One region of the Devosia sp. MC532 genome, then DNA from elsewhere that is predicted to be linked to it. Evidence: predicted binding sites of a transcription regulator. Region 1 holds the regulator's gene; each other region holds the start of a gene.
The links. The regulator LexA, encoded in region 1, represses DNA repair genes until DNA is damaged. The targets are predictions, from matches to a motif close to TGTTCNNNNTGTGTTCNG.
Positions count from the first base shown of each region.

Region 1 (7,256 bases):
ATCGGGATAGCCGCGGTCGTTCGAGACGTCAGTGAAAACTTCCCATTCGCCGACAGGCAGGCCTGTTGCCGGGTCTGTTGCGACGGTGAGGATTTTCTGAGTTGGCGTGTCGGTCCAGTAGGCGCGGTTGCCGTTGGCGGTGAAGCAGGCAGCATTGGGAATGGTGGCCCCAGAACGGATTTGCGTTAGCTTGCCCTTACGGAAGTGATAGAGCGCGCCTTCGGCTGGGCCTTCATCCTTGACCATGGTGCCGATCCAATAGCCGCCTGATGGATGGAGGCGACAGTCATTGGAGCGGTTGGCCGGATTATCGGCTTCAATAGCGACGATGAGGCTGATCTCAGCGGTGACGAGATTGAAACGCTTAAGCCCTGTCTCCGTCGCCAAGGCGAGTTCATCCGCCGAGATGATTGCAGCGGCGGTGACGATCTCGTCAAATGCCCAGCTTTCCTGATCCTTGCCATTTTCGTCGACGGCAAAGAGGGTTTGATTATTGATATCAAACCAGAAGAGTTTTTCGCGGTGTGGGTGCCAGAATGGCCCTTCACCAAGGGCGCATTGGCTATTTAACAGTAACTGTGCGGTATCGCTCACGCCTTAGCTCCTTTGTCATAGGAGGCCACGGCTAGTTTGGCGCGTTCCGAAACCTCGGCGACACTCATGCCGGGCTTAAAGATGTAGGTGCCAAGGCCAAAGCCAGTGCAACCGACAGCGAAGAACTCGTGGAAGTTATCCGGGTTGGCGCCGCCGACAGCATAGGTTGGAACGGCAGGTGGGAGAACGGCCTTTACAGCCTTGATGCCTTTGGACCCCAGAACTTCTGCCGGGAAGAATTTTAGACCTGTCGCGCCATTGCGAATGGCGGTGAACGCATCGGTGGGCGAGAAGACGCCGGGATAAGAGGCCATGCCCTGGGCTACGGTTTCCTTGATCACGTCCGGATTGGTGTCTGGCGAGACGATGAAAACGCCACCGGCAGCTTTGACGTTACGGACGTCTTCAACGGAAAGCACCGTGCCTGCGCCAATGTCCGCACGGTCTGACAGCGCCTCTGCCGCAAGGCGAATGCTTTCGAGTGCGTTGGGCGAATTGAGCGGAACTTCAATCAGGGTAATGCCAGCATCCACGAGCGCGGTGCATACGGCAACAGCTTCGTCGTTCTTGAGGCCACGCAGGATGGCGATGATGTGACGGTGGTTCATACTTATACTCCTGCGATGCCGGTGCGCGCGGCCTTAAGGCCTGCGAGCATGACGTCTGTAACATTTACGATACGGCTCGAAGCGCCGGTCATGCCCAGTACGCGGGCATAGAGCGCGCATAGATTGTGCGAGCCGATAAGGGGGACGGGGTCGTAACCGATCTTGGACCGGTTGCCGGCGATCTCAGAGCCAATGAGGAGGCCAGAGAGATAGCCTGCGCACCATGCCGAGCTCCGACCGGAGAGAAGAGCGCTAGCGCGCGCGGCAAACAACTGCCCGATCAAATTCTCAGGGTGTTCGAGACCCTTGCTGGCGCCATAGACAAAACCATCATCGCGATCTGCAGTGGTGAGGTCGCCCTGTAGGGAGTGACGAAGCACGGAATGGGTCTTGAGTAGATCAAACATCTCGCCGGTCATGGCCGTCGAGAAGCTCTCGATCTTGGTGCCTGAGACCTTGGCCCACTTGGAGTGGGTTCCGGGCATGCAGACGAGACCGGAATAGTCGGGGGAGATCGCTGCGAGCCCAAGGAGCTGAGTCTCCTCGCCACGCATAACGTCATCGCTACCGTGACGCTGGCATACGCCGGGCAAAATGGAGACGCGCAAGCCGCCAGCCATTTCAGGATGGACCGCGCCCGCGGCCAAGTCCTTAAGGTCGGTAGGGGCTTCAAGATAAGGCGCTTCGAGCCAGCCTTGGCGCGCGCCTGCCATGCCACAGATCAGCACTTCGTCTGGCGCATTGGCCAAGCCTAATTGGCCGATCGTTTCTGTCAGTGCGCCAGGAAAAGCATCGGGGGTGAGCTTGCCCATGCCTTTGTCTGAGCTTGCTGTTCCGATTACGGAACCATCGCCGTCCAGCGCCCACGCCCTTAAATTTGAGGTGCCCCAGTCAACAGCGACCCATGCTCCTGATTGCATCACTTCGTAGTCCCTCCAAGTCTGCGGCGCGAACGTAAAGCCGGAGACCGACACTGACTAGCCCGTTCTTGTATGGCTTAACCGCAACTGCCTGATTGCACCGCGCGCTGAGTAAGGTGGAATGCGCCGAAAATCAGATTCTCACGGTGTTTAGAGTCATTTGTATGATTTTAAGCTACGGCCCCGTTCCATTCCAGAATTGCCGTGCTAGAACAGGAGCAAACAGACCCCAGTGCTCCGCAGGGCGGAGAACCAAGGAATTGATCTATGACGGTAGATAACAGCGGCAATGGCGGCCGGAAGCTGCGCTCGCGTGCGTGGTTCGATAATCCCGATAACCCGGACATGACCGCGCTCTATCTTGAGCGCTACATGAACTATGGTGTGTCGCGCGAAGAGCTGCAGTCCGACAAGCCGATCATCGGCATCGCGCAGACCGGCTCCGACCTAAGCCCTTGTAACCGTCACCATATCGTTCTGGCTGAACGTCTGCGCGAAGGTATTCGCGAAGCGGGCGGTATCGCCATTGAGTTCCCGGTTCACCCGATTCAGGAAACCGGTAAGCGCCCGACAGCAGGACTGGACCGTAACCTGGCCTATTTGGGCCTCGTGGAAGTTCTCTATGGCTATCCGCTGGACGGCGTGGTGCTGACCATTGGCTGCGACAAGACCACACCCGCCATGCTGATGGGTGCGGCGACGGTCAATATCCCGGCGATTGCGCTCTCGGTTGGCCCAATGTTGAACGGCTGGCATAAGGGCGAACGCACGGGCTCTGGCACCATCGTCTGGAAGGCCCGCCAACTGCTCGCCGCCGGCGAAATCGACTATCCAAAGTTCATTGAACTGGTTGCATCCTCGGCCCCGTCGACTGGCTATTGCAACACCATGGGCACAGCGACAACTATGAACTCGTTGGCTGAAGCTCTCGGAATGCAGTTGCCGGGTTCAGCAGCGATTCCAGCGCCTTATCGTGACCGTCAGGAAATGGCCTATCGCACTGGCAAGCGTGCGGTAGAGATGGTTCGTGAAGACCTCAAGCCATCGGACATTCTGACCAAGGAAAACTTCCTCAACGCTATCGTGGTCAATTCGGCCATCGGCGGCTCTACCAATGCGCCAATCCATATCAATGCGATTGCCAAGCATATTGGTGTCGACCTCAATATCGACGAGTGGCAGGAGCATGGGCACAAGGTGCCGCTCTTGGTGAACTTGCAGCCAGCGGGTGAATATCTCGGTGAGGACTATTACCACGCGGGCGGTGTGCCTGCGGTGGTGAATGAGCTGATGAAACAAAAGCTTATCCACGAGAACGCCCCAACCGTGAACGGCAAGTCGATTGGCGAAAACTGCCGCAATCGTCCGATTGAAGACGACAAGGTGATCCGCCATTTCGACAATCCGATGAAGGCGGAAGCGGGCTTCCTTGTGTTGCGCGGGAACCTCTTCGACAACGCCATCATGAAGACCTCGGTGATCAGCCCTGAGTTCCGCGAGCGCTATCTCTCCGATCCGCAGCATCCGGGCATGTTTGAGGGCAAGGCGGTGGTGTTTGATGGTCCTGAAGACTATCACCACCGGATCGACGATCCGTCGCTTGCTATCGATGAACACACGCTGCTGTTCATGCGTGGGGCGGGGCCAATCGGCTATCCAGGCGCGGCGGAAGTGGTGAACATGCGTCCGCCTAGCTATCTGATTAAGAAGGGTATTTCGTCCCTTGCTTGTATCGGTGACGGTCGTCAGTCGGGCACGTCGGGTTCGCCTTCGATCCTCAACGCGTCGCCTGAAGCGGCGGCTGGTGGCAATCTCGCGATCCTGCGTACCGGAGATCGTGTGCGGATCGACCTTAATAAGGGTGAAGCTGATATCCTCATCTCGGACGAGGAAATCGCGGCCCGCCGTTTGGATCTGAATGCAGAGGGCGGATATAAATTCCCCAAGCATCAGACCCCTTGGCAGGAAATCCAACGCGGCCTGGTCGGCCAATTGGGCGACGGCGCCATTCTGCGTGGTGCCGACAAGTACCAGCGCATTGCCCAGACCGAAGGTCTGCCACGCGACAATCACTAAGCGCGATATGCGTGAGAAAGGGCCCGCGAAAGCGGGCCTTTTTTATGCGCTCAGCCAGCGTGGCCGCGACTGGCCTATTTGTGGCTTTTGGCCGGCACTTATGGGCACCAGCTTTGGCGCGGACATGGCCTTTTAGGGCGCGAAGGGGCGCGTTCTTTAGAGCGGGAATATATGAAAATGGAGCTTGCGATCGGACTTAGCGGTGAGCGCAATGCTCGACTTTGCGCGTGTATTGGCTCAGCGCATGTGATGTCGAATGTCAGCAAGCGCGCGTTGGAAGATTATATGCCAGTCCGGGGAAAGGGGGGGATCATCGAGGCCGTGCCAGAAGAATAAAAACTCATGGCCGCCATCGTCACTGGTCGTGCAGGAAAAGGTCTCTGGCAGATCGCGACTGCTCACCGGCACAAAATGCCAAAGCTGGCCATCGGCAATATTGGCACTAGACCATCGCGGCCCTTCCGCAAGGTCGCCGACATAGCCGGTCTCTTCCAAGAATTCTCGCTGTGCGCCTGCACAGATCTCTTCACCCAGCTCGCGCGTACCTTTGACGATCTGCAGGCCGGCCAGTGGATGACGAAACGCTAGGATTTGCCGGGCAGGACCGACGCCCCGCAAAACAAAGGGGCAGAGTTTTTCAACTTGCCCCTCCGCCAATTCAGTACTTCCGCATCAGGCCGACCAGACGGCCCTGAACCCGGACCCGATCGGGCGGGAAGATACGGGTTTCATAGGCCGGGTTTGCCGCTTCCAGAGCGACCGTATCGCCCTTGCGGCGCAGACGCTTCAGGGTTGCTTCCTCATCGTCGACAAGGGCCACGATGATTTCGCCGTTTGAAGCCGTATCCTGCTTTTTGATGAGGACCGTGTCGCCATCAAAAATGCCTGCGTCGATCATCGAATCCCCGCGCACTTCCAATGCGTAGTGTTCGCCTGAGCCGAGCATTTCTGGCGGTACAGCGATGGTGTGCGAGTGGGTCTGGATTGCCTCAATGGGCGTGCCTGCTGCAATGCGGCCCATAACCGGAATGGAGATGGGGCGCGCATAATCGTCAGCGGCGGATAGAAGAGCACGCGCTGGGGGCGCGGCGACCTTGCCGAGAGTGCCTTCAATGACGCTGGGCTCGAACTTTGCCTTGCGGCCGCCCAAGGTCGGGTTCATCGAATCCGGGAGCTTCACCACTTCGAGCGCACGGGCGCGATTTGGAAGGCGGCGGATAAAGCCGCGCTCTTCGAGGGCAGTGATGAGACGATGAATGCCGGATTTGGACGCCAGATCAAGCGCATCCTTCATCTCGTCGAATGACGGAGGAATACCGCTCTCCTTCATCCGCTCATGGATGAACATCAGCAATTCGTGTTGTTTTTTCGTCAGCATCGGCCCCAGCCCCCAGAATCGGAACATAGACGGAACGACTATATGTGTTCCTCAAATGTTCTGCAAGTGTTGCCATGTTCCTGTCAGCACTGCCAAACGACTGTAATATGCGCATGCATAGATGGGTGGTTTTGGCCGATCCAAGCCTGAGCTCCAAACATGCGTAAACGCGTCACAGGCACAGTGCGGCGTTGAGGAGTAAATGCGACTCGTCAGCAAGACGGAACAGATTTAAAAAACCTTAATTTTCAACTTGCCAACCAAGCGTCTTCGCTCGCTAGATAGGCAGGAGAGATTTTTGTTCGTTTTTTGCACACTCATTGGGGGTTAAAATGACCGCTCTAACGAAATTCGGTCGACGCGCCTTTCTTTCGGCGGCCGCACTCGGCGTCGCAGCTCTGTCGCTGACCGGGTCGGTATTGGCGCAGGATGTGACCAAGATTGCAGCTGTGTGGACCGTTCCGGTTGAGCAGCAGTGGGCATCGCGCCTCCACCTCGCGCTGATCGCAGCGCAGGAACGCGGCGAGATCGAATATGTGTATTCGGAAAACGTGTCGAACACTGACTATGAACGCGTCATGCGCGAATATTCGGAGCAGGGCGCTAAGCTGGTGATCGGTGAAGCCTTCGGCGTTGAACAGCCAGCGCGTGCCGTTGCTGAAGAATACCCAGAAGTCATGTACCTGATGGGGTCCTCGCTCCAGCCAGTTGAGCCAAACTTCGCCACCTTCGACAACTTCATCCAAGAACCAAGCTATTTGACCGGCATGGTTGCGGGCATGAAGACCGAAACCAATAAGATCGGCATGATCGGTGGTTACGCTATTCCAGAAGTGAACCGTCTGATGAATGCCTTCATGCAGGGCGCACTCTCGGTCAACCCAGAGGTGAAGTTCTCGGTGAGCTTCATCAACTCCTGGTACGATCCTCCGAAGGCCAAGGAATCGGCATTCGCTATGATCGATGCGGGCGCTGACATTCTTTACGCAGAGCGTTTTGGCGTGTCTGACGCTGCCAAGGAACGCGGCGTTCTGGCCATCGGCAACGTGATCGACACCGCAGCGGATTACCCAGGCACCATTCTGGCGTCGGCGCTGTGGCACGGCGAGCCAATGATCAACAAAGCAATTGCCGACATTAAGGCTGGCAGTTTCACCGCTTCGGATTACGGCATTTATGCCTTCCTCGAGCACGGTGGTTCGAGCGCAGTTTATGATGAAGCGCTTGCTGGTGCGGACGCAGTTGCTGCGGCTAAGGCCAAGGAAGCTGAAATCCTTGCTGGTACTTTCAAGGTCGACATCAACGACGCTGAACCAAGCTCCAGCATGTAATCCTTTTTCTGGCCGGGTGTGGGTTTCCCCACGCCCGGCCTATTCTATTTTTTGGGGGCGGCAATGACCGACCAACAGGGGGATGTGGTGCTCTCACTTGAGGGGATCACCAAGCGCTTTGGCAAACTCACCGCGAATGACGGGATTAATCTCAGTCTCAAGCGGGGCGAAATCCTAGCCCTTCTGGGGGAAAACGGCGCCGGCAAGACGACATTGATGAACATTCTCTTCGGGCACTATGTGCAGGATGAGGGTGTGGTTCGTGTTGCAAGCGAGGCTGGCCTTCAAATTTTGCCTGCCGGTTCGCCTGGCGCGGCGTTGAAGGCCGGAATTGGCATGGTCCACCAGC
Region 1 covers NZ_JAEMNZ010000001.1:188,254-195,509, reverse strand. Annotated here, with positions in the region: gene JHC09_RS00905 (SMP-30/gluconolactonase/LRE family protein) at 1-594, opposite strand, end outside; gene JHC09_RS00900 (2-dehydro-3-deoxy-6-phosphogalactonate aldolase) at 591-1,202, opposite strand; gene JHC09_RS00895 (2-dehydro-3-deoxygalactonokinase) at 1,205-2,122, opposite strand; gene JHC09_RS00890 (IlvD/Edd family dehydratase) at 2,390-4,198, shown strand; gene JHC09_RS16825 (hypothetical protein) at 4,541-4,786, shown strand; gene lexA (transcriptional repressor LexA) at 4,857-5,576, opposite strand; gene JHC09_RS00875 (BMP family protein) at 5,909-6,907, shown strand; gene JHC09_RS00870 (ABC transporter ATP-binding protein) at 6,971-7,256, shown strand, end outside.

Region 2 (7,256 bases), on a different contig from region 1:
TTAATCTCGGCGCTGGCTTACTGTTTGATATTGATGGCACTTTGATGGAGAGCGATCCGATCCATCTCGCGGCTTTCAATCAGGTGTTTGGCCCTTATGGGCATGTCATTGACCACGAGATCTACGCCAAACATATTCAAGGCTTCGCCAATGAAGCCATCGCTGCCCATTTCATTCCCGGCGAAAGCCTCGAGCGCCGTAAGCAAATTCTCGACGGCAAGGAAGCGCTGTTCCGCGAATTGGTCGCGACTTCGATTGAGCCGCTCGCGGGCTTGATGGATCTACTCGAATGGGCACGCAGTCACGCCATTCCCATGGCCGCTGTTACCAATGCCCCAATGGCCAATGCCGACCTCATCATCGATGGCATCAAAGCGCGGTCGTATTTTTCTCACATCATCTCAGCCGATGATCTGGCGCAGGGTAAGCCGCACCCACTGCCTTACCTGACAGGCCTTAGCCACCTCAACGCGGTGGCGGCCAACAGCGTCGCATTCGAGGACTCTCGCACCGGCATAGCCTCGGCCACAGGTGCAGGCATTACCACAATTGGCCTCGCCACCGGCATTTCCGAAAGCGAACTGCGCAAAGCAGGCGCGACCCTTGCCACGCCTGACTACACCAATCCCGCCGTGCTCGATCTGATCAAATCAAAAGTGCTAGCCGCTTAGAAAAGGCTCAGCTGATTGGTTTCGAGCTTGGGCGCCACGAAAAGATCATTGCGCAGTGGTGGCAGCTTGGCGTCGAGCCCATAGCGCTCCCGGGCCTTTTCAAAACGCTGGCTCAGCAGCGTGGCATAGGGGCCTTCGCCGGTCATGCGCGTGCCAAAGCGCGAGTCATAGTCTTTGCCCGCGCGCGTGTCGCGCACCAGCGAAAGCACATGCCGTACGCGATCGGGGAAATGGCGCAACAGCCATTCGCGGAACACATCGCGCACCTCGCCCGGCAGACGCAGCAGGATCATCTGTGCGCTGATCGCCCCTTGCGTTTTGCCCGCATCAAGAATGCGCTCCAATTCCATATCATTGATCGCCGGGATCATAGGCGACGCAAAAATTGCGGTCGGTACCCCGGCCTCACTCAACCCCTTTATGGCCTCAAGACGACGGGCAGGCGAGGAAGCGCGAGGCTCCATCTTGCGGCTCAGCTTGTGATCCATCGACGTCACCGAAATGGCAACTTTGGCCAGACCAAGCTTGGCCAGTTCTTCCAAGAGATCGAGATCGCGCAGAATAAGAGCCGATTTTGTGGTGATCATCACCGGATGCTTGGTCTCCAGCATCACCTCCAAAATCCCACGGGTCAGCTGGTGCTTGCGCTCGGCTGGCTGATAGGGGTCGGTGTTGGTGCCCATGGCAATTGGCTTTGGACGATAATTCTTGGCGGCGAACTCGGCCTTGAGCGTCTCGACCGCATTGGTCTTCACATAAATATCGCGCTCAAAATCAATCCCGGCTGAATGCCCGAGATAGGCGTGGCTTGGTCGCGCAAAGCAATAAGAGCATCCATGCTCGCAACCGCGATAAGCATTGATCGAGCGCTCAAAGGCGATATCGGGACTGTCATTGCTGGTGATGATCGATTTGGCGCGTTCGGTGTGTTCCACCGTTTCGAACACCGGCATGGGCTCTACATTGTCCCAACCATCGTCAAAACTTTCGCGCTGGAACGCTTCAAATCGGCCACTGGCATTGGACTGCGCACCGCGCCCGCGAATACGATCCGGGTTGACCAGTTCGCGGCGCGTCAGGTCTGCATCCCTGCTGCGGCTAAGACGTTCCAATGCTTCGAAAGAGGGGGCCTGATAAAGCGCCATCTGGTGTCTCCAGCTCAAACCCGACGGAAGAATCGCGCTCTTCAGCCGACATCTTCTCATTAGGTTAATTAGGAGAACGTAACAAGAACAAATAAGTTCCGCGAGGTGCCTTTGTGCGTCATGTGGTCAAGGCTGCCATGCACTTCAAGACTTTACGAAGGGAGGCAAGGGGCATAGAGAACTTGGCTCTGTCTTGCTCACTCGCAGTTCTCCAAGACGCCCAAGGCGCGTTGGATGCCCTAGTGTCATCCTACTGACATGACCTGACACCGAAATTAGACACTGCATCGCAACTGAACCAGAGCGGCCTCCCGTCGTCGGTTCTGTTTGCGCTTATTTTTTGAGGTAATACGATGTCGCAAGCGACGATGGACGGAGCCGTTAAGGCTGCGCCACACCAGCCGGAAGATGCGGCGCGCAATAATCTGGTCATAGCCCTTTTGCTGGTGTCGGCCTTTGTCATGTTCTTGAACGAGACCATCATGAGCGTTGCCATTCCGCAGCTCATGATTGATCTCAACATCACGGCTGGTTCTGCCCAGTGGCTGACGACAGCATTTTTGCTGACTATGGCCATCGTGATCCCGATCACCGGCTATTTGCTCCAGCGCTTCCACACGCGTCCGATTTTCACGGCGTCGATCTCGATTTTTTCGGTCGGCACTCTGATCTGTGCGATTGCGCCCGGCATTGAGCTGCTGATTGTTGGTCGTGTCGTGCAGGCCGTTGGCACCGCGATCATGATGCCGCTGCTGATGACCACCGTTATGTCGCTGGTTCCAGCAAATGGCCGCGGCAAAGTTATGGGCAATATCTCCATCGTTATGTCGGTGGCGCCTGCCATTGGCCCGACCATTGGTGGTTTCATCCTCGCCCACTTCGCTTGGCGCTATATGTTCTACTTCACCCTGCCGATTGCGATTGTTACGCTGGTCGTCGGCTACCTCAAGGTTCAGAACGTTTCCGAACCGCGCAAGACCCCGCTCGACGTCATCTCGGTGATCCTGTCGGCGCTCGGTTTCGGTGGTCTGGTCTTCGGTCTCTCGAGCTTAGGCGGCGGCGGTCATGGCGGCAGTGTTGAACACGCCGCCGAGCAGGGCGCGTCGATGCCGGCTTGGGTTCCTGTGGTCGTCGGCGTTGTCGCTATGGCCATTTTCGTCTGGCGCCAGATCCAGCTGCAGAAGTCCGACAAGGCTCTGCTTGATCTGCGCGTTCTGACCCACGGCAATTACTCTGTCTCGCTGGTCACCGCCTCTTTGGCGATGGTGGCGCTGCTCGGGTCCTCGATCATGCTGCCGCTCTACACCCAGCAGGTTCTCGGTCTTGATACGCTGCAGACCGGCATGCTCATGCTGCCCGGTGGTCTGATCATGGGCGTTCTCGCGCCGCTCGTTGGTCGCCTCTATGACCAATACGGCCCGCGTCCGCTGATGGTGCCGGGTGTCTTCGCCGTTTCCGCTGTCATGTGGTTCTTCAGCTTCGTCGGTACCGATACCCCGGTCTGGCTGGTTGTCGCCGCCCACATCATCATGAGCATCGGCCTGGCGTTCGTCTTCACCCCAATGTTCACCGCCGCCATGGGTTCTGTTCCCAAGCCGCTCTATTCGCACGCCAGTGCGACCCTGAGCTCGGTGCAGCAGGTTGCTGGTGCCGCAGGTATCGCGCTCTTCGTGGCGCTGATGAGCCTGACCTCTGCCGCACAAATGGCTGAGGGCATTGCCCCAGTAGAAGCTATGGCCGCAGGCGTTCGGGCCAGCTTCATCTGCGGTGGCATTGCCACCGTGCTGATGCTGATTGCCGCTTGGTTTGTTAAAAAGCCGGAAGGCGAAGGTCCGGGCGAAGGTTTCGCTGGCCACTAATGAAAAACGAAACGGCGCCCTCAGGCGCCGTTTTTTTATGCTGTTATCGTTCAGAAAGCCGGGGCATCAGCTCGACGAAATTACACGGCTTATGCCGGTAATCGAGCTGGTGGGTGAGAATACCTTCCCACGCATCGCGACAGGCGCCGCGCGAGCCCGGTAGGCAGAACACAAAGGTCTCGCCAATCAATCCCGCAGTCGCACGCGATTGGATCGAGCTCGTCCCCACTGTGGTGGCCGAATATTGGTGAAAGAGCACGGAGAACCCCTCCATGCGCTTATCGAACAAAGGCTCGATGGCCTCTGGGGTCACATCGCGCCCCGAAAACCCGGTGCCGCCCGTGGTCAGCACCACGTCAACATCGGGGTTGGCGACAAAGCCCTGCACCACGGCGCGGATCTTTTGAATGTCGTCGCGCACCACCGCGCGCTCAAAGCAGGTGTGGCCATCCGCTTCGAGCAGCGATTTGAGCAGCGCGCCGCCAGTGTCAGTTTCCAGAGTACGCGTATCGGAAACCGCCACGACCGCTATGGTAAGGGGACGAAACGCCCGATCGTCAAACCTTGCTGCCTTGAACATAGCCGTCTCCATTCGTGTTCCGCAGTTCCTCTGGCACAGCTTCTTCGCTCGCAACAGAAAAATCCTGCGACGCCTCGATGTCGCTGCGCGGATCAAGATTCACCGTTTCTGGCGTCTCAGTCCCCATTGGTTTGAATGGCGCGCGTTCCGACGCATCTTTCGATTTGCGGGCGCGCATACGCAGCAGTGCAAAAGTGGCGACCAGCGCGTGGAAGGTTGCCGTCACCATAAACAGCGCCATCGGCGCAATTTGCCCCATCAGGATCGACGCAGCCGTCGGGCCAATGGCAAGGCCGATCCCGTGGATCAGCAACATGCCACCCGCCACCTTGGCGAATTGGCCATCGACAGCAAAGTCGTTCGCATGGGCCACAGAGATCGGGTAGAGCGGGTTCGCCGCCAGCCCATAAAGGCCAAATAGCGCGAACATCAGGAAGCCGGGCCCAGGGTTAAAGAGGACAACCAGCAGCCCCACGGCAGCTGCGCCAAAACCGAGGCCTGCCATAACCTTGCGGCGGTCGATCTTATCGGACAAGCGTCCAAAGGGGATCTGTCCGATAGCGCCAGCAATAGCAGCAATGGCAAACAGCAGCGCAATACCGCTCGCGTCCATTCCCTGCTCAAAGCCGTAGACCGGCGCGAGCGTGCCGAACGCACCATTGGCCATGCCACAGCAGAGCGCGGCAACAGCCGCTACCGGCGATGTCTTGATCAACAGGGGCAGGTCGAGCTTGGCCGAGGTCAGAGGACGCGGCTGTGGGCTCGACGTCATGGCGGTTGGCAAAACCGCGCAGATAAAGCTGATCGCGCCGATAATGAAGGGGATATAGCCCGCAGTGCCCGTCACCGACATGGCCAATTGGCCCATGGTCGAGGCGGTCATATTGATGGTGGTGTAGATCGAGAAGATGGTGCCGCGGCTGCGATTGTCAGCCACTTCATTGAGCCAGCTCTCGACGATCATTGCCGCGCCGGCAAAACAGAAGCCAGAGAGCGCGCGCAACACGATCCAGCTGACATCGTTGATCATCAAGAGATTGAGAAGGATCGTGATAGTGCCGATCGCCGCCATCACCGAAAAGGCGCGAATATGCCCGACCTTGCGCACCACAAAGGGCACGAAGATAGAGCCAGCCACAAAGCCTATCGACCAGCCCGTGCCGATCAGACCGAGCGAAAACAGTGAGAAGCCTTCTTCTGCGCCACGGACGGAAAGCAAAAGCCCCTGCAGGCCGCCGCCGAACATCAGGAGTGCCGAGCCGAGGAACAGGGCGTAAATTTTAATGACGGAAGCCATGCCGCAAAACGTACCCGCTAAATTATTCTGGTCTTCAACCAGTCCAATATGACCGTAACGCGACACACCGCGAACAGTCCGGGGATTATCTTTGAGCAAGTACGAACACAGACTTAAGGCAGAGACAATTCTGCCATTCTTGATCTGAAACTTAAGAGGTCGCGCCAAGCCTGCTGCTTGGCAGCCGGGTTGCGCAACAGATAGCCGGGCGGCAGCGTAGCAATCGCTGGCACACAATGGCTGCCAATGCTCACATCCTGCCACTTGCCGCGCATCTTGATGATGCTGCTCGTGGACTGGAACACAGTCTGCGTCGCCATCTGGCCCATAGTCATCACGAGGCGCGGCCCGATCAGCTCAACATGGCGGTGCAGGAAGGGCAGGCACAAAGAAAGCTCTTCGGGCGTCGGCGCGCGATTACCGGGCGGACGCCACGGAATGGTGTTGAGCGCATAAACGCTGTCCCAATCGAGCCCGATGGAGGCGAGCATCCGCGTCAGCAAATCTGCAGTTCGCCCCGCAAATGGACGCCCTTCACGGTCTTCATCTGCCCCCGGAGGATCGCCGATAATAACGATCTTGGCCTCAGGATTGCCCTCGCCGAACACCAATTGTGTGGCGCGAAATTTGAGGCCACACCCGTCATAGCTTTCGAGGGTTGTCTTAAGCGCCTCTAAGGTTGGGGCTTCTGCGGCCAATCTTTGGGCTTCACCCGGGTCGCCACCGATTGGTCCCGCCAGCGGTGGCGGGGCTGCAGGCTGGGACGCCTGTTGCATAGACTGTACAGCAGCGCGCGGCGCGGCAGCCTGTTGTGTCTTCTGCGCAAACCGATCAATTGCGTCCTCACCCACGGCGAGGTCGACCCCGGCTGCTCGATACCATTCGAGAACCGAGAGCAATTCGTCGTTGTTGAGTTGCTGATCTTGAGACATTGCCCCTGTTATGTCACACCCCAACGGGTGCGAACAGTCGCGCGCGGGCCCCAAAGGTAGAATCCACATGGCTGAAGCCGGCAATAGAGAGATACTGTCCACAGATGTGCTGATTGTCGGGGCCGGTCCTTCCGGGCTTGCCGCTGCAATTCGCCTCAAACAGCGTTTCCCTGACATTGCCGTGACCGTGGTGGAAAAAGCCGCCGAAATCGGTGGACACATTATTTCCGGAGCCGTCATGGATCCGGTCGGCCTCGACGCGCTGATCCCCGACTGGCGGCTCAAAGGCGCGCCCGTCGGCCCCGATGTGACCAGCGATTCCTACCATTTCCTGACAAAAACCGGTGATTTCCCGCTCCCGCACGCACTCGTGCCGCCGCAACTCAAAACCAAGGATGGCGTGATCATCAGCCTTGGCCGCTTAGTGCAATGGCTAGGCGAGCAGGCCATGGAATTGGGCGTCGATATCTTCCCGATGACCGCTGCGGTCGACGTGTTGCAATCAGAAAACGGCCCGGTGCGTGGCATCATCACCGGCGACCTTGGGCGCGCCCGTGACGGCAACCCCAAGGATGGTTTTGCCGAAGGCATAGCGCTCGAAGCCAAATATACGCTCATTGCGGAAGGCGCGCGCGGCTCGCTCGCCAAACACGTGATCGCCGATTTTGACCTCGCGAAAATCCCACAGCACTATGGCCTCGGCATCAAGGAAGTTTGGCAGGTGTCGCCGGATAAACATCAGCCGGGCAGGGTGGATCATTACCTCGGCTTC
Region 2 covers NZ_JAEMNZ010000004.1:113,830-121,085, forward strand. Annotated here, with positions in the region: gene JHC09_RS06760 (HAD-IA family hydrolase) at 1-671, shown strand, start outside; gene JHC09_RS06765 (PA0069 family radical SAM protein) at 668-1,816, opposite strand; gene JHC09_RS06770 (MDR family MFS transporter) at 2,170-3,675, shown strand; gene moaB (molybdenum cofactor biosynthesis protein B) at 3,719-4,255, opposite strand; gene JHC09_RS06780 (MFS transporter) at 4,233-5,618, opposite strand; gene JHC09_RS06785 (uracil-DNA glycosylase) at 5,666-6,484, opposite strand; gene JHC09_RS06790 (electron transfer flavoprotein-ubiquinone oxidoreductase) at 6,552-7,256, shown strand, end outside.
Region 2: a site for LexA is predicted at 1,889-1,906, ahead of JHC09_RS06765 (PA0069 family radical SAM protein). Genes of this name have one in related genera too.

Region 3 (7,256 bases), on a different contig from region 1:
GCTCTGCCGCTCAACGGCAAGGCCATCACCATCACCGCGCCGGGTTTTGAAACCATCACCGCAACGCTCGTCTAATCGAGTTTAGACGTCACGCATTTTCTCAAGGGCTGCACCTCGGTGTAGCCCTTAGTTTTGAGCGCCATCCCCGCCCTATCAATGTGAGGTATTATCGAGAAATCGCCAGTCGAATTTCGACGGCCAGCACCGCGCCAGCTGCGCAGTTTGAAATCCCCAACATGTCTCAAGCTTTAGCGCACGTAGCCGCCTCGTTTGCGGCCATCAACAAGCCCCCAACGGCCTATCCCGCGCCCAAGCTCAAGCCCATAAGTGCCAGCCAAAAGCCACAGAAACGCCCATGCGTGCCGCACGAGCGACCAGCGTCACTGATCATGTTTTCAATTTAGGAAAATAAGTGGTGCCCGGAACCGGAATCGAACCAGTGACACGCGGATTTTCAATCCGCTGCTCTACCAACTGAGCTACCCGGGCAACCATAATTCGCAACATTGCTGCGAACCGAGGGCCTTATAGGACATGTCTTTTTTCCGCGCAAGCAAGAACACCCGCTGTGGAAAAGAAACATTTCATCCCGCAGTGATCCGCGCCAATTCAAAGTTCTTGGCGTTAATTTTCGGCACATCCCCGGCGACCAGATCCGCCATAAGCTCCCCCGCGCCAAGCCCCTGCGTCAGGCCGAAAGTGAACCCGCCCATGACAAACAGCCCCTGCGTGCTCGGCACCGGGCTGATGACCGGAATCTCGTCCTTGGCGACATCGACCATGCCGCCCCAACGCTCGATAACACGCCCCTCCCTGAACGCCGGAAACTCGTCTTTCAGCCAGCCGAAAGAGGCATCCAGCGTGCCATCATTATGCGTCGGCGCCACAATGCGCGCCCGCTCAAACGGCGTTTGCTGATCGAGCTTCCAAGAGCGCTCAATGCCAAAAGATCGAGGCAAATCAGAGCCTAACGTCATATCAAGCGGCGTATCACCGGAGAGCATTTCCGGCAGCACCGGCAGAAAATCAAAGAGCAGCGAGAAGCTATCGCGCAAGATCGGAGCGGTCATGAAACGGGGCCCGTTTGAATAGCTCCCGTCCACTTCCTTGCGCCAAACCACCCTTCCCGCAGCGCCCACAGCTGGCGGCCCCTCAACGCCCGCAATGCGTTGCTGGGATAGGTAAACCGGCAGAACCGGGAAGTTGATATCGGCGTTACCGAGGAACAGCCGCGACCAGCTCCCACCCGCAACCACCAAGGCCTTGGTCCGCACCACCCCCTTTTCGGTGATGACATGGGACACCGCTCCACCCTCAGTTTCAAACCCACGCACCGCACACTCGGTAACAATTGTCACGCCCCGCGCCATCGCCCCTTCGGCAACAGCAGGCGCAGCAAACGCAGGCTCCATCCCGCCATCATCGTCTTGATAATACCCAGCTTTCCACTCCGATTGCGCCCCGGGCAACAGTTGCTCCAGCTCTGCTCCCTCGACAAATCGCGCCCGAATAGGAGCCTGAACAGGCGCCACGGCTTCGGCCTTTGCCAGCCACGCACGCGCCTCTTCGATCTCGCTGTCTTCCTTGAAAGCCTGCACCCGCCCGTAGGCCCGATAGCTCGTATCTTGCCCAATCCGGGCGTTCATCCCCTGCCAGAGAATTTTGCTCTGCTGACCAAGCTCGACAACCTCCTGCGGCAGGCCAAAATTGGTGACCTGCCCATAGGCTCGACTCGATTGCTCCGCGGCCACTTGACCCTTTTCGCAAACGACGACGGAAAGGCCTTTTTCGGCCAGAAAGAATGCCGTGGAGACGCCCATGATCCCCGCGCCGATAATGACCACATCGGCTTCCGCCGGCAGGGTTCGTTGCCCGCTCACAGGCCGGGCGCGCGACGTGGACGCCTGCAAACTGCCCGGACGCAACGCCATGGGGATTGTGATCACGCCAGCACCCGCCAGAAGAAGAGCTCCCGATCCGAGCAACACATTCCGTCGCGTCAGCTTCATCCCGACCATCCTAAAATCACGTCATGACAACAAAACCTCAGGCGACGTGGGTGGTTCCCCCTGATAACAATTGTGCAAGTTTGAGCAGCGCATAGCGTCGTCCCCTGCCGCGAAAACCGCAGCATAAGCCGACCAAAAAACAGAACGCTGAATACCAAAAGGCCCCGAAAACTTTCGTTTTCAGGGCCTTAAAATTGGTAGCGAAGCCCAGATTTGAACTGGGGACACACGGATTATGATTCCGCCGCTCTAACCAACTGAGCTACTCCGCCTCAAGGGCATCAGCGTTGTGCGCCGATGAGCGACTTACTAAAACCGTCTGCTTTTGAAGTCAAGCGCTTCAGCACCAAGGCTGTGAATATCCTTTTCCATCATGAGGTTTCGCACAAGTGTCAGATCCGATTGGAACTTTTCCAGTTCCTCCTGCCGCACTGCAGGGTCCGGCAGCCTTAGGAGATAGGAGGGGTGATTGGTCACAAAAAGGAGCGCACCATTGTCCAATGCGAACGGCTTCCCGCGGCTCTCGGCAATAGAAACGCCGCGCCGACCGAGCAAGCTCTCGGCCGCTGTCGCGCCCAAGGCCACGATTACTTTGGGCTTCACCATAGCAATCTCCATATCGAGCCAGAACCGACACGCTTGAACTTCGCCAGCGTTAGGCCTTTGGTGGATCCGGCGCTTGCCCCGCGGTTCAAATTTGAAATGTTTGACCGCATTGGTCACATAGATCTTTTTTCGGTCGATCCCGACCCGACCCAAAACCTCATCAAACACTTGCCCCGCAGGCCCAATGAAGGGTTTTCCCGCCAGGTCCTCGCTGTCGCCGGGCTGTTCCCCGACAAACAAAAACTCTGCGTTTTCCGGACCTTCGCCAAACACGGGCTGGGTGGCGAATTCGTGAAGCGGACAGTTTTTACAAGAATGAATTGCCTCCCGCGCGCCGGCCAAGGTTTCAATATCCACCGGCTGCGTCGCCACAACGCGGTCCTGCATCCGCATATGGCGCGCTGGCGGTTGCGAGCTTGCCTGCGCAATCATCTGCAATTCCATTGCCTTGGCATCACGGATGAGGCTTCCAATCTCTTCGGCCTCAGGCAGGTTCTTCCAATATTTGACCGGCATCTCCGATTTCATCATCGACACCTTCAACCGCGCCGGATTGAAAATGGACCGATAATAGGTGCGCCAATCGTCCTCGACGCTATCCTCTTGCGGAACATCGCTCTTTTGGCCACCGGGCCCAAAAGTGAGCGTCTCCGTATCCCAAAAGGCGCTGGCAGAGGGTGTGATAATGGCCCAATCCATGCTGGCAAAGCGGCGTACGAAAAAGGGCGCCGTCGCCTCGAGCACAAAGTGTTCCGGCTCAAACCACGAGACAAAATGTTCGCCATTGGCGCAGCTCTCGTCTTCGAGCCGCCGAAACCGCACAAAGGCTTTCATTTTGTGGCTGTCTCGTCTCACCCCGGAGGCGAGCCGCGTCAGCAGAAGCATGTCGCGATCAGAGGCGACATGCACCAGAGAGCGGTCTTTTTGCAGCCGCCACAACAATCGATAAAGCCCGTCGAACCGCGCAGGATCGGAGTGCTGTATCGCGCCACGCGCCAGCTCAATAAATTCCTTCGGCACGGATCCCACGGGGCCATTGCCTTCCGGCAACAGCTCCTCCCCCGCTTCGAACAGCCCGTTTTGGTCTGTCCCATAGCGCCAAACAACGTCATGCGGCGCAACGCCTGCCGCCAACAGGCGACGCGCCTTGCCGCGCCATTCTTCAAGATCGTTGGGCTTGCTCAGTCGGATCGCCAACATAGCGCTTAAAACAGGCTCATTTGCTCAGGATGCGGGGCGAGCCTTTCGCGAAGCTTTGCGTCGTCGGTCAGCCCGCTCGGCGTCCAATCGGAGGCAGCGATGAAGGGGCGAACCTTGTCGATAGACGCGGCCATCCTCGCCACATCTTCAAGCCGGAGGCGCTGGAACCGACGCGAAGCGATGATGCGATCGACGCTACGCACGCCAAGCCCAGGCACGCGCAGCAACATTTCCCGATCGGCGCGGTTCACATCCACGGGAAAATTCTGTCGCTGTTTCAGGGCCCAAGCCAATTTGGGGTCAATCGCAAGATCAAGCAGCCCCTGATCATCCCCACCCGAAACAATTTCAGGAACATCAAATCCATAAAACCGAATAAGCCAATCGGCCTGGTAGAGCCGATGTTCCCGCATCAGCGGCGGTGCCTTCAGCGGCAGGCGCGACGATGCGTCGGGAATGGGCGAAAATGCAGAGTAGTACACCCGCTTCAGCCGATAGCCCGAATAAAGCCCGGCCGCGCGGGTAAGGATTGCGCTGTCATTGGCCCCGTCTGCGCCCACGATCATCTGCGTGGACTGCCCGGCAGGCGCGAATTTCTGCTTTTTGGCCTTGCTCAACAGCGGCTTTTTATCGGGCTTGGCCTCGTCCAATTTGCCCCGCAAATTGGCCATGGCCGTGCGGATTTCCGATGGTCGCTTTTCGGGGGCCAAAGTTTCCAGCGCCACGTCGGTCGGCAGCTCAATATTGGTCGAGAGGCGATCGGCCCACCGCCCTGCCTCAATAAGCAGTTCCGGCGCGGCATTTGGGATCACCTTAAGATGGATATAGCCCTTGAAATGGTGCACTTCGCGCAGCGCTTTGGCCACGCGCACCATCTCCTCCATCGTATGGTCCGGCGATTTAATTATCCCCGATGATAGAAAAAGGCCTTCAATATAGTTGCGACGATAAAAATCGAGCGTGAGGTTGACCACCTCTTCGACAGAGAACCGCGCGCGCTGAACATTGGAGGACGAACGATTGATGCAATAAGCACAATCATAGATGCAGAAATTGGTCAGGAGCAGCTTGAGCAGGCTAATGCAGCGGCCATCGGGTGCGTAGGAATGGCAAATGCCGCTCCCCTCGGTCGAGCCAAGCCCCTTGCCGTCCGAACTATTGCGTTTCTCCGTGCCGCTCGACGCGCAAGACGCGTCATACTTGGCTGCATCGGCGAGAATAGCGAGCTTTCGGTTGAGAGTCAGCGGAGCCATTGTTCATCCTTTGTTCTCACTCTTGTAGCGCGACAAGCGGCGGGATGAAAATAGGATTGCAGGAATGTGAAGTGGACTTATCCCCTCCCCTTCACAGCCTGTCAGAATGTCGACCCACAAAAAGACGCAGGATCAATCAACCGAAGTCAGAACCACAATTCAACGACATTACCGGCGCGAATGGAATGGTCAGCCGGCCGATGTCACGAACTATAGCCGCCTTCACACCTTCGATCGACGCCAGCCTGCGGCCCGAGCTTCTTGTTCGGAACAAAACCAGCGCTCTCCATGCGACGCGCTAATGCGGGTCTCGGCGTAATAACGCTGCCCGGGAACGTGGTAGATCTTCTCGCCACGAGTGCTGACGTTGCCCTTAATGTTGCAACGCGTTCCTTCTTGCGCAAAGCTGTCAGATACCGGAAAACAGAAAACAATCGCGATAAGCGCGAGAGCCACAATAGAAATATTCTTCGTCATGAAATCCTCCGCAGGGATTTCATCATAGCCAATAATGTCTCGCAAGTTTTGTGAAACACCATACTCTTAACTGGGACGAGCCAGAACATGGATAGCGATCACACACGCCTATTTAATTACACATTCGGCAAAATCTATGTGCTCTATCTGCAAAAAATTGAGCGTAAAGGACGCTCGAAAGAGGAACTCGACCAGGTCTTGTTCTGGCTCACCGGCCACAATGCGCAGAGCCTGGCCGAGGCGATAGCAGATGAACGCACGCTTGATGCTTTCTTTGCCCGAGCGCCAAAACTCAATCCTGCTAAGTCACTCATAACGGGCGTGATCTGCGGTATCCGCGTTCAAGACATCGACAATGAGACAGTCCAGAACATCCGCGTCATGGACAAATTGGTCGATGAATTGGCCAAGGGCAAAGCACTCAATAAAATCATGCGAAGCTAAGCCAAGCCCGTACTCAATCCTAACACACTGCATACCGGCAAAAATCAGTAAGTACTATTTACAGAACATCCTTGACCGCGCCCTAGGCGATCAGCGTAAATCACTGAGCGAGCACAAATTGCGGGCAGGAGAATAAGTATGAGACTTGCGTGTTTCGGCGCAGTGGGGATGTTGGCTTTGGCCCTAAATCCGGCTTTTGCGCAAGCAGAGCCAAGCGAGACCAATCAAGATTTCATGGTTTTAGAAGCCGGTGTCCCGCTCGAACTACTCCCCGGGGAAGTCGTCGGTGATGCACTTGGCCAATATAGATTCACCTTAGAGTTCGCTCCGACACAAAATAACGAACTCGCTCTGATCAAAAATATGCTTGAACGAACAGGCGTTTTTGCCAGCGTTCTCGATGAGCTTTCTGACCAGATCGCCCTTCCTGAAACCGTGCCCGTGATTTTCCAAGAGTGCGGCGAACCCAATGCCTACTGGAGCCGCAACGACCATACCGTAACCATGTGCTACGAACTCGCGGCCCAGTTTTTTGATGATTATTCGACGCTGGACAACAAGTTCGCACCAATTTTCCCATGGGCGGACCACCGCCAAGTCACCATTGGCTCAACGCTTTTCGTGCTCCTGCACGAAATCGGCCATGGAATGGTGACACTCTTCGACCTGCCCATCACCGGCCGCGAAGAAGATGTGGTCGATCAGTTTGCAATCTTTATCGTCACCAACTCCGATGAGGAGGATCAGGCTCTGGCGGAGCGCCCGTCGCGCTTAGCCCTCTTGGCCGCCTATGGGATGATGAGGACAGAACTGCCGATGGAACGTGCGCCGCGCCACTACTGGGGCGATGAGCACAGCTTAGCGCAACAGCGCGGCATGGACATGCTCTGCATGGTATTTGGCTCCGATCCCGACGCTTACTCCCTACCAGTAATGCCCGGTTTCACCATGATCGCCGACTACGCCGAGCAGAACCCAGACGCCTTCACAGGTCCTGCACTGGTTGAAGCGCTGAACCGAGCGGACGATCTCAATCTCATCCCGTGGATGCGCGCTCGGCTGTGCCCTATGGACTATGCCAAATATGAGGCGAGCTGGGACTATTTGATTGAAACTTTCATGACCCCGAAGTCGAACTGAGCGGGAACGAGGAGACACACATGAAACTCACATCTCTCGTTCTTGCCACAGCAGTTCTCTCCCTTGGCGTAACCGCAGTCTTGGCTCAGGACCCCGGCGCCGCAGATAATGTTGAAACGCCAACCCT
Region 3 covers NZ_JAEMNZ010000007.1:10,371-17,626, forward strand. Annotated here, with positions in the region: gene JHC09_RS10190 (fumarylacetoacetate hydrolase family protein) at 1-75, shown strand, start outside; tRNA gene JHC09_RS10195 (tRNA-Phe) at 414-489, opposite strand; gene JHC09_RS10200 (FAD-binding oxidoreductase) at 585-2,009, opposite strand; tRNA gene JHC09_RS10205 (tRNA-Met) at 2,205-2,281, opposite strand; gene JHC09_RS10210 (UdgX family uracil-DNA binding protein) at 2,319-3,815, opposite strand; gene JHC09_RS10215 (putative DNA modification/repair radical SAM protein) at 3,821-5,068, opposite strand; gene JHC09_RS16920 (hypothetical protein) at 5,291-5,545, opposite strand; gene JHC09_RS10225 (DUF2200 domain-containing protein) at 5,633-5,989, shown strand; gene JHC09_RS10230 (DUF4344 domain-containing metallopeptidase) at 6,128-7,129, shown strand; gene JHC09_RS10235 (DUF4344 domain-containing metallopeptidase) at 7,150-7,256, shown strand, end outside.
Region 3: a site for LexA is predicted at 5,069-5,086, ahead of JHC09_RS10215 (putative DNA modification/repair radical SAM protein). Genes of this name have one in related genera too.

Region 4 (7,256 bases), on a different contig from region 1:
CGTGGATGAGGCGCGAGAAGCTGGTATCGAGCATTTTGTGTTCGTGACCGGTCGCAACAAGGCTGTGATCGAAGACCATTTTGATCGTCAATTTGAACTTGAAGCCACACTTGAAAGCCGCGGCAAGAATGCGGCTTTGGAAGAGTTGCGCAAGGACCTGCCCTCTGCCGGTCGCACCAGCTTTACCCGCCAGCAAGAACCGCTCGGCCTTGGCCATGCGGTGTGGTGTGCGCGCGATATCGTTGGTGACCAGCCATTTGCGCTGCTGCTGCCCGATATGATTTTCCGCGCCAAGCCGGGCGTGTTGCGTCAGATGATGGACGCGTACGAAGAAACCGGCGGCAATGTCATCGGCGTTGAAGAATGCGCTTGGGACGATGTTTCGTCCTATGGCGTTGTTGTTCGAGGCGATGGCGATGACAAGGGTTTTGCGATCAGCGGAATGGTTGAAAAGCCAAAGCGCGAAGAAGCCCCGTCCAATCTCTTCATCTCCGGCCGTTATATTCTGCAGCCAGAAATCTTCTCGCTTTTGGCTGAACAGCCACGCGGTGCGGGTGGGGAAATCCAGCTCACCGACGCGATGCAGACCCTCATGGGCCAGCAGAAGTTCACCGGCGTAAAGTACGAAGGCAAGGTGTTCGACTGTGGCTCTAAGCTGGGCTTCCTTACGGCCAACGTCGTCTTCGCGCTCGACCGTGAAGACATCCGCGCTGGTTTCCTTGAGGAGCTGCGGGCGCTCGATCTGAGCGACAAGCTTTAAGCACTACCGCTTGAGCGTCACACCGACGCTCAGCTGATGACTATCAAATGTGCCCGTCGCGCTATTGGTGCGGTGGGCATAATTGTAATCGGCGCTAAGTTTTGTGCGCGTGTTGAGGCCATAATCGGCCCCGAGGCCCGCACTGCGGCGATCTTCAGTCTCGCCACTATTCTCAACGCGTGACTGTGCGAGCTCGCTACTGGTGCGCAACGCCAGTGCGCTGGTGACCTGATAGCTGGCCGACAGCTTTGCGCTATCAATCACGCGCACAGAACCGGCACTATCCGCCCCTGTCGGCTCGATATTGCGCGCCAAAAGGCCAGTAACGCTCAGGGTTGGATCAGGCTTCCAAGTCACGCCAGCTTCATAGAGACGGGCCGTCACTTCCGGCTGCGTCGCCGCGGTGAATATGTATTGGCCAATGCCAACGGCGGCATGGGCGGTAATCCGCTCTTGCCAGCTCCCGCTCACGCCCATTTTGACGCTGCGCGTGTAGGCATCCGCGAACTCGCCGGAGCTTTTCCCTGCCTGGTCAAACCAATGGCGGCCGAGCTGGCCTTCGCCAAAGACTTCAACAATTGGGGTGATCTGATAGCCGAGGCGCAGCGTGCCCTCCGCGCTCCATCGGTTCTGATCGGAATTATCGGTTGTGCCCGTGTCGCGCCTCTCGGTCGCCCCATAGGCAACGCGCTCTATCTGGCCATTGAGCCTGAGATTGAACTGACCAAAGCGATGAGCCATGCCAGCATCAATATGGCCGGTGGTGATATCTGCGGGTCGAATAATTTGAGGATCAAAGCCGGGTGTGCCGAGCAATTCACGATCGAATTTTAGGCCGGCCTGGCCCTGCACCCGCGTGTTTTCGTTCAACGGCGAACCAGCCGTAACCGAAAGTGCCGCGGTGGTTGGGGTGATCTGCGGGTCACTGCCGCGCGCCAATTCGACATGGGCATTGATATGAGTATCAACCAAATTGCCCAGGCTGCGCAAATCGAGCTCTGGGCGCAGGTGGGCGCTAAAACTATTGCCATCGCTGGAGGAGATCTGCGTGCCCCTTAGACCGAGTGACCAGTCTATCTCAAAGGGGCGCTCACCCTCATCTGTCGGGACAAAGCTTGTAGGCGCAGCCGGGTAAAGCCCCGGCTGTAGGCGGTCGTCACCAATGGGGTCGGCAAGCACTGACCCCGCGCACAGGCACGGTGCCAATGCGACCAGTGTCAAATTCAGCTTCTTTACCAACAAAACGCATGGCTCCGCCGTCAGGCAGGGCGTCTCTTCGACCGCGCCGAGAAATCCCTGCCATGCCCCTTACGAACCCTTACACGTCATGGTTAAATACTGGTTGAGACGGGCCTAAAACGCTTCCACTCTGAGGATATTACCGTCGGCTCCAACCACGCGCACCTTGCTCCCGGTGGTCAAGTCAGGCCCAGAGACACGCCAAACCGTATCGCCGATATGCATTCGGCCCAAGCCGCTGATGATCGGTTCAGAGAGGAGCCCTGTTTGCCCGATCAACTGGTCAGTCCGTTGATTGAGCAGTGGTTTGTCGCTGTGTGCCTGCCGACGCTTTGCACTCTTGGTCCAGATGAAAATCGCGCTCAAAGAGAGGGCCGCGAATGCCAGCCATTGGAGGGGCCAACTGACCGCAACCACCAGCGTCAGCGCCCCGATGACAAGGGCGGAGACACCGAACCAAATGAGGAAGCCGCCCGGCACTGCCAACTCAAGGCCGAGCAAAACAAGGCCAAAAACCATCCAGCTCCATGGTCCAAAGCTAGCGATAAGAGCAACAAGGTTCATGTCTTAACCCGCGTTTGGAGGACGACCAGTGCCGCGGGGCTGGGACGAACCCGAGCCAAAGGCTTCGCGGGCGATTTCGGCAATGCCGCCGATTGAGCCGATCACACTGGCGGCTTCCACGGGCAGCATCAGAACCTTTTGGTTTGGCGAGGTGGCGATGCCCTCGAGGGCCTTGATGTAATTATTGGCGACAAAATAATTGATCGCCTGCACGTCACCCGAAGCAATGGCCGCCGACACCAGCTGGGTCGCGCGCGCTTCGGCTTCCGCCGCGCGTTCACGCGCTTCAGCGTCACGGAAGGCAGCCTCTTTGCGGCCCTCCGCTTCGAGCACTTGCGCCTGCTTTTCGCCTTCCGCCTTGAGAATGGCAGCTTGGCGACGGCCCTCGGCTTCCAAAATTGTCGCGCGCTTTTCGCGCTCCGCTTTCATTTGGCGGCCCATCGATTCCACAAGATCCTTGGGTGGATCAATGTCTTTGATTTCGATGCGGGTAATTTTAACGCCCCAAGGCGACACAGCGGTGTCCACCACCCGCAACACGCGGTCATTGATCTCATCGCGATGGCTGAGAAGTTCGTCGAGATCCATGGAGCCCATAACGGATCGGATGTTGGTCATGGTCAGATTGAGGATGGCATTTTCCAAGTTCGACACTTCGTAAGCAGCTGCTGCAGCATCGAGAATTTGGTAAAATGTGACGCCGTTTGCCGTCACCGTGGCGTTGTCGCGTGTGATCACCTCTTGATGCGGAACGTCCAGGACTTGTTCCATAACATTGAGCTTTTTGCCGATGACATCGATAAAGGGCACGATCAAGTTAAGGCCGGGCTTCAGTGTGCGAATGTAGCGGCCAAATCGCTCAATGGTGTAGTGATACCCCTGAGGTACGGTCTTGGCGCCAGCAAACAAGACAATGATCAGCAGTATCGCAAGTGCGATTAGAACTGTGTTCAAACCGCCTAGGCCCAATTCATCCAAAAATCCCATCGCCGCGCTCCCATAACAAAAGTGCTGCCACGTTACCGCAGCAGCACTCTATTGGGGATAGGCTATTCGCTAAGATTTACCGAGCCGGGCTATTTGGCGTAGCCGCAGCGGCCAGTCTGCTGCAGCGCTGGTATGGCGCGTGGATCACAGCCGGTCGACAGGAAGGTCATCCATTCGTTCTGTGAACCATAGAAGACGTTGCGATCCACCTCGCCCCGCACACCGGCCACAAGACCAGTCTGGGTATACTGCCAGAAGGTCCAAGGACGGTTCTTATAGCGCTCATGCGGCTCGGCAGCGGTGGAGCGCAGCCAGAAGCTATTGGGGAAGTACTCGCCTTCGAGAATGTCGCGGTGGAAGTTCATGTCGGTGTAGATGATTGGCAGCTTACCGCTGTGGCGCTCCATCACATCCAGCATCAGACGAATTTTTTCCAAGGCATCGGCCTTGCTCGGCTTGGTCTTGCAGCTCGAGTGATTGTTCCATTCGAGGTCCAGTACCGGCGGCAGTGCCGATGGGTCGGCTGGCACATTGGCGACGAACCAAGCGGCCTGCTCGGAGGCCAGCGAACACCATGTCATAAAGTGATAGGCGCCGCGTGGCATGCCGGCCTGAGCGGCGCGCTGCCAGTTCACGCGGAAGTCTGGGTCAAGATAGTCCTTGCCCTCGGTTGCTTTCATGAAAACGAACTGAATGCCAGCACCACGAGCGCGGGGGAAATCGACGTTTTCCTGATAGCGCGCGACGTCAATGCCCTGCACCGGCATCGAGCGGGCTCGATCAACGGCCTTATGCGGACGGTTGTCGCCGGGAATTGCTCCATAGAGCCCACCGCCAGTAGCACAAGCAGCCAATGCAACGCCGACTAGGGCGAAGACAGCGCCTTTCGCAAGGGTGGAGAGGCGAGGAGATTTCAAAACCGGTTTCATGAATGAAGGCACACGCTACGCACAACTTAAGCTGGCCTTTGTTTCAACATTTCTGGGTTAATGGAGTTTTAGGGTAACCAATATGGCAGTTCGCATGGTTAATAGACCATATTGCGTTCTCTTTGCGTTCTGTTAGCCTGCCTTTGGCTAGGGGGACATACCTATGGTGACACGCGTTGGCACCGTGGCGTTTCAGGGGATCGAAGCTGTTCCGATTGAGGTTCAGGTTCAGATAGCGCCGGGTTTACACCGTATTTACATGGTCGGGCTGCCGGATAAGGCGGTCAAAGAAGCCAGCGAGCGTGTCCGCGCGGCGCTCGTCGCCTCGGGGTTGGGTCTGCCCGCCAAGCGCATTACGGTCAATCTCGCCCCAGCTGATCTTCCCAAAGAGGGCAGTCATTACGACTTGCCGATCGCGCTGGCGATGATGGCCGCTATGGGCGCCATCCCCAGCGATGCGCTTGATGGCTATCTGGTCCTGGGGGAACTGGGGCTTGATGGCCGCATCGCTCATGTCAGTGGCATCTTGCCCGCCGCACTTGCCGCCAGTGAAAAGGGCATGGGCGTTATTTGCCCCGCCGCCTCTGGTCCTGAAGCGGCCTGGGCGGGCGAAGACATTGATATTATTGCTGCCGATAGCCTCCTCGCGGTAGCCAATCACCTCGTTGGCCACCAATTGCAAGCTCGGCCCAAGCCTGCCCGACAACCGGATGAGCGCAGTAATTTGCCCGATCTCAGCGATGTACGGGGACAAGCTGTCGCTCGTCGTGCCCTCGAAGTGGCCGCGGCCGGAGGGCATAATCTCCTATTCGTTGGCCCGCCCGGTGCGGGAAAATCCATGCTGGCGGCCCGCCTACCCTCTATTTTGCCGCCCCTTAGTCCGCGGGAATTATTGGATATTTCCATGATCCAATCCATTTCCGGCGAGTTGGTGGGCGGCGTCCTCTCCGATAGACGTCCCTTCCGCGCTCCGCACCACTCTGCCTCAATGGCAGCACTTGTTGGCGGCGGCTTGCGCGTCAAACCCGGCGAGGTCAGCCTTGCCCATAATGGCGTGCTCTTTTTGGATGAATTGCCCGAATTTGCGCCCAATGTTTTGGACAGTCTGCGCCAGCCTCTGGAGAGCGGCGAAACAGTCATCGCCCGGGCCAATGCCCGCGTCACCTACCCCAGTCGCTTCCAACTCATTGCGGCTATGAACCCCTGTAAATGCGGTTACGCCGGCACGCCGGGTCACATTTGTAAGCGTGGCCCGGCCTGTGCCGGTGACTATCAAGCCCGTATCTCCGGCCCTTTTCTGGATCGCATTGATATCCGCATTGATGTGCCAAGCGTATCGGCCGCCGAGATGATCGGTGCCGTCGGGGAGGCCGAGTCTTCGGCAGTTGTGGCTGGCCGTGTGGCACGGGCAAGAGAGTTTCAGCGCCAGCGCTATGACGCCGCTGGACACCCTGAAGTTCTCACCAATGCGTCAGCCACCTCAACGCTGATCGAGCGACTTGTTGAGCCTGATCGGGAAAGTCAGAACTTGCTGCTGCAAGCGGCAGACCGGTTCAATCTTTCGGCTCGCGCCTATCATCGCGTTCTCAAGGTCGCGCGGACCTTGGCTGACTTGGCTAGTTCTGAAAAAGTCTCTCGTCCGCATATAGCCGAAGCGCTGAGCTATCGATTGAGCTTTGAAACACGTTAGCGTTTGGGCCGATACAAAGCAGTTGTTTAAGCTTTGGCCTTACCACTTGAGGACCGGCAATAAGGACGAATTGAATGGCGAAAAGGCACACGAGCAAGTTTCGCTATTTCTGCGTCGCAGCGCTGCTCTTGGCGCTCTGCTTTGGCCTTGTGACGTTCCGCCTGCCCTTCTGGGTCGCCGCGCTGTATTTCGGCATGGGGCTCGTTAGTCTGGTGCTTTATGCCATCGACAAATCATCTGCGCGCGGGGGGCGTAGACGTATCCGGGAGCTGCATCTGCTGTTTGCTGACACAGCGTTTGGTATTCTGGGCGGGCTACTCGGGCAGCAATTGTTTCGGCACAAAACGCAAAAGCAGCTTTTTGTGGTGTCGGCGCTCGCACTTACCGCGTTCCATTTACTGGTTATTTTCGCTGTCATTGAGATGACACCAGGGCCGGTGCGCTCGCTCAACTAGTGCCGTGTTTCACGTGAATCCAAAATTCCAAATCCGTGATTCACGTGGAACATCAGGTGTTCCCTTCGGTGTACTTCTCATCGTGCTCCCACGAGGCGCGCCATTCCTTTTCGAGCTGACCCCGTCGCTTGCCGTAGCGTTCTTCGGTGAGCTGAAGGCTGACAATGCGATCCGTGCGGAAGTTTCGGAAGGCGTTGCGTAGCAGGCACCACGCTGCAATGGTTTGTTTTCCTTCGTAAAACGCGAGCCCGACAGGCCAGATCGTCCTTGAACTCGCGCGCGCCTGCTCATCTTGGTAGTCGATGATGACAGCGCGCTCCTGCCGCATAGCTTGGCGTATATCGCCGAGCACTGGGACTGGCTTTCTCTGGCCCCAAATGGCGACGGGCCAAAGAGCGGTGTCGCTGATCCGATCGCGCAAATCATCCGGCGACGCGGTCGCAATTTTGGCCAAGGCATTGCGCGCGGCTGCACCCAAGCCATCATCGGGCTGCGCCTCGACCCAGCGTGCGCCGAGGACGAGTGCCTCTAGCTCTTCGGGGGTGAACATGAGCGGTGGGAGGAAAAATCCGGGTTTCAGCATGTAGCCAATTCCCGCTTCGCCATCGATTGGGGCGCCCAGCCCAATAAGG
Region 4 covers NZ_JAEMNZ010000003.1:81,363-88,618, forward strand. Annotated here, with positions in the region: gene galU (UTP--glucose-1-phosphate uridylyltransferase GalU) at 1-760, shown strand, start outside; gene JHC09_RS05000 (outer membrane beta-barrel protein) at 764-1,981, opposite strand; gene JHC09_RS05005 (NfeD family protein) at 2,114-2,563, opposite strand; gene JHC09_RS05010 (SPFH domain-containing protein) at 2,567-3,550, opposite strand; gene JHC09_RS05015 (glycoside hydrolase family 25 protein) at 3,640-4,467, opposite strand; gene JHC09_RS05020 (YifB family Mg chelatase-like AAA ATPase) at 4,643-6,169, shown strand; gene JHC09_RS05025 (DUF1294 domain-containing protein) at 6,244-6,624, shown strand; gene JHC09_RS05030 (YafY family protein) at 6,677-7,256, opposite strand, start outside.
Region 4: a site for LexA is predicted at 4,594-4,611, ahead of JHC09_RS05020 (YifB family Mg chelatase-like AAA ATPase). Genes of this name have one in related genera too.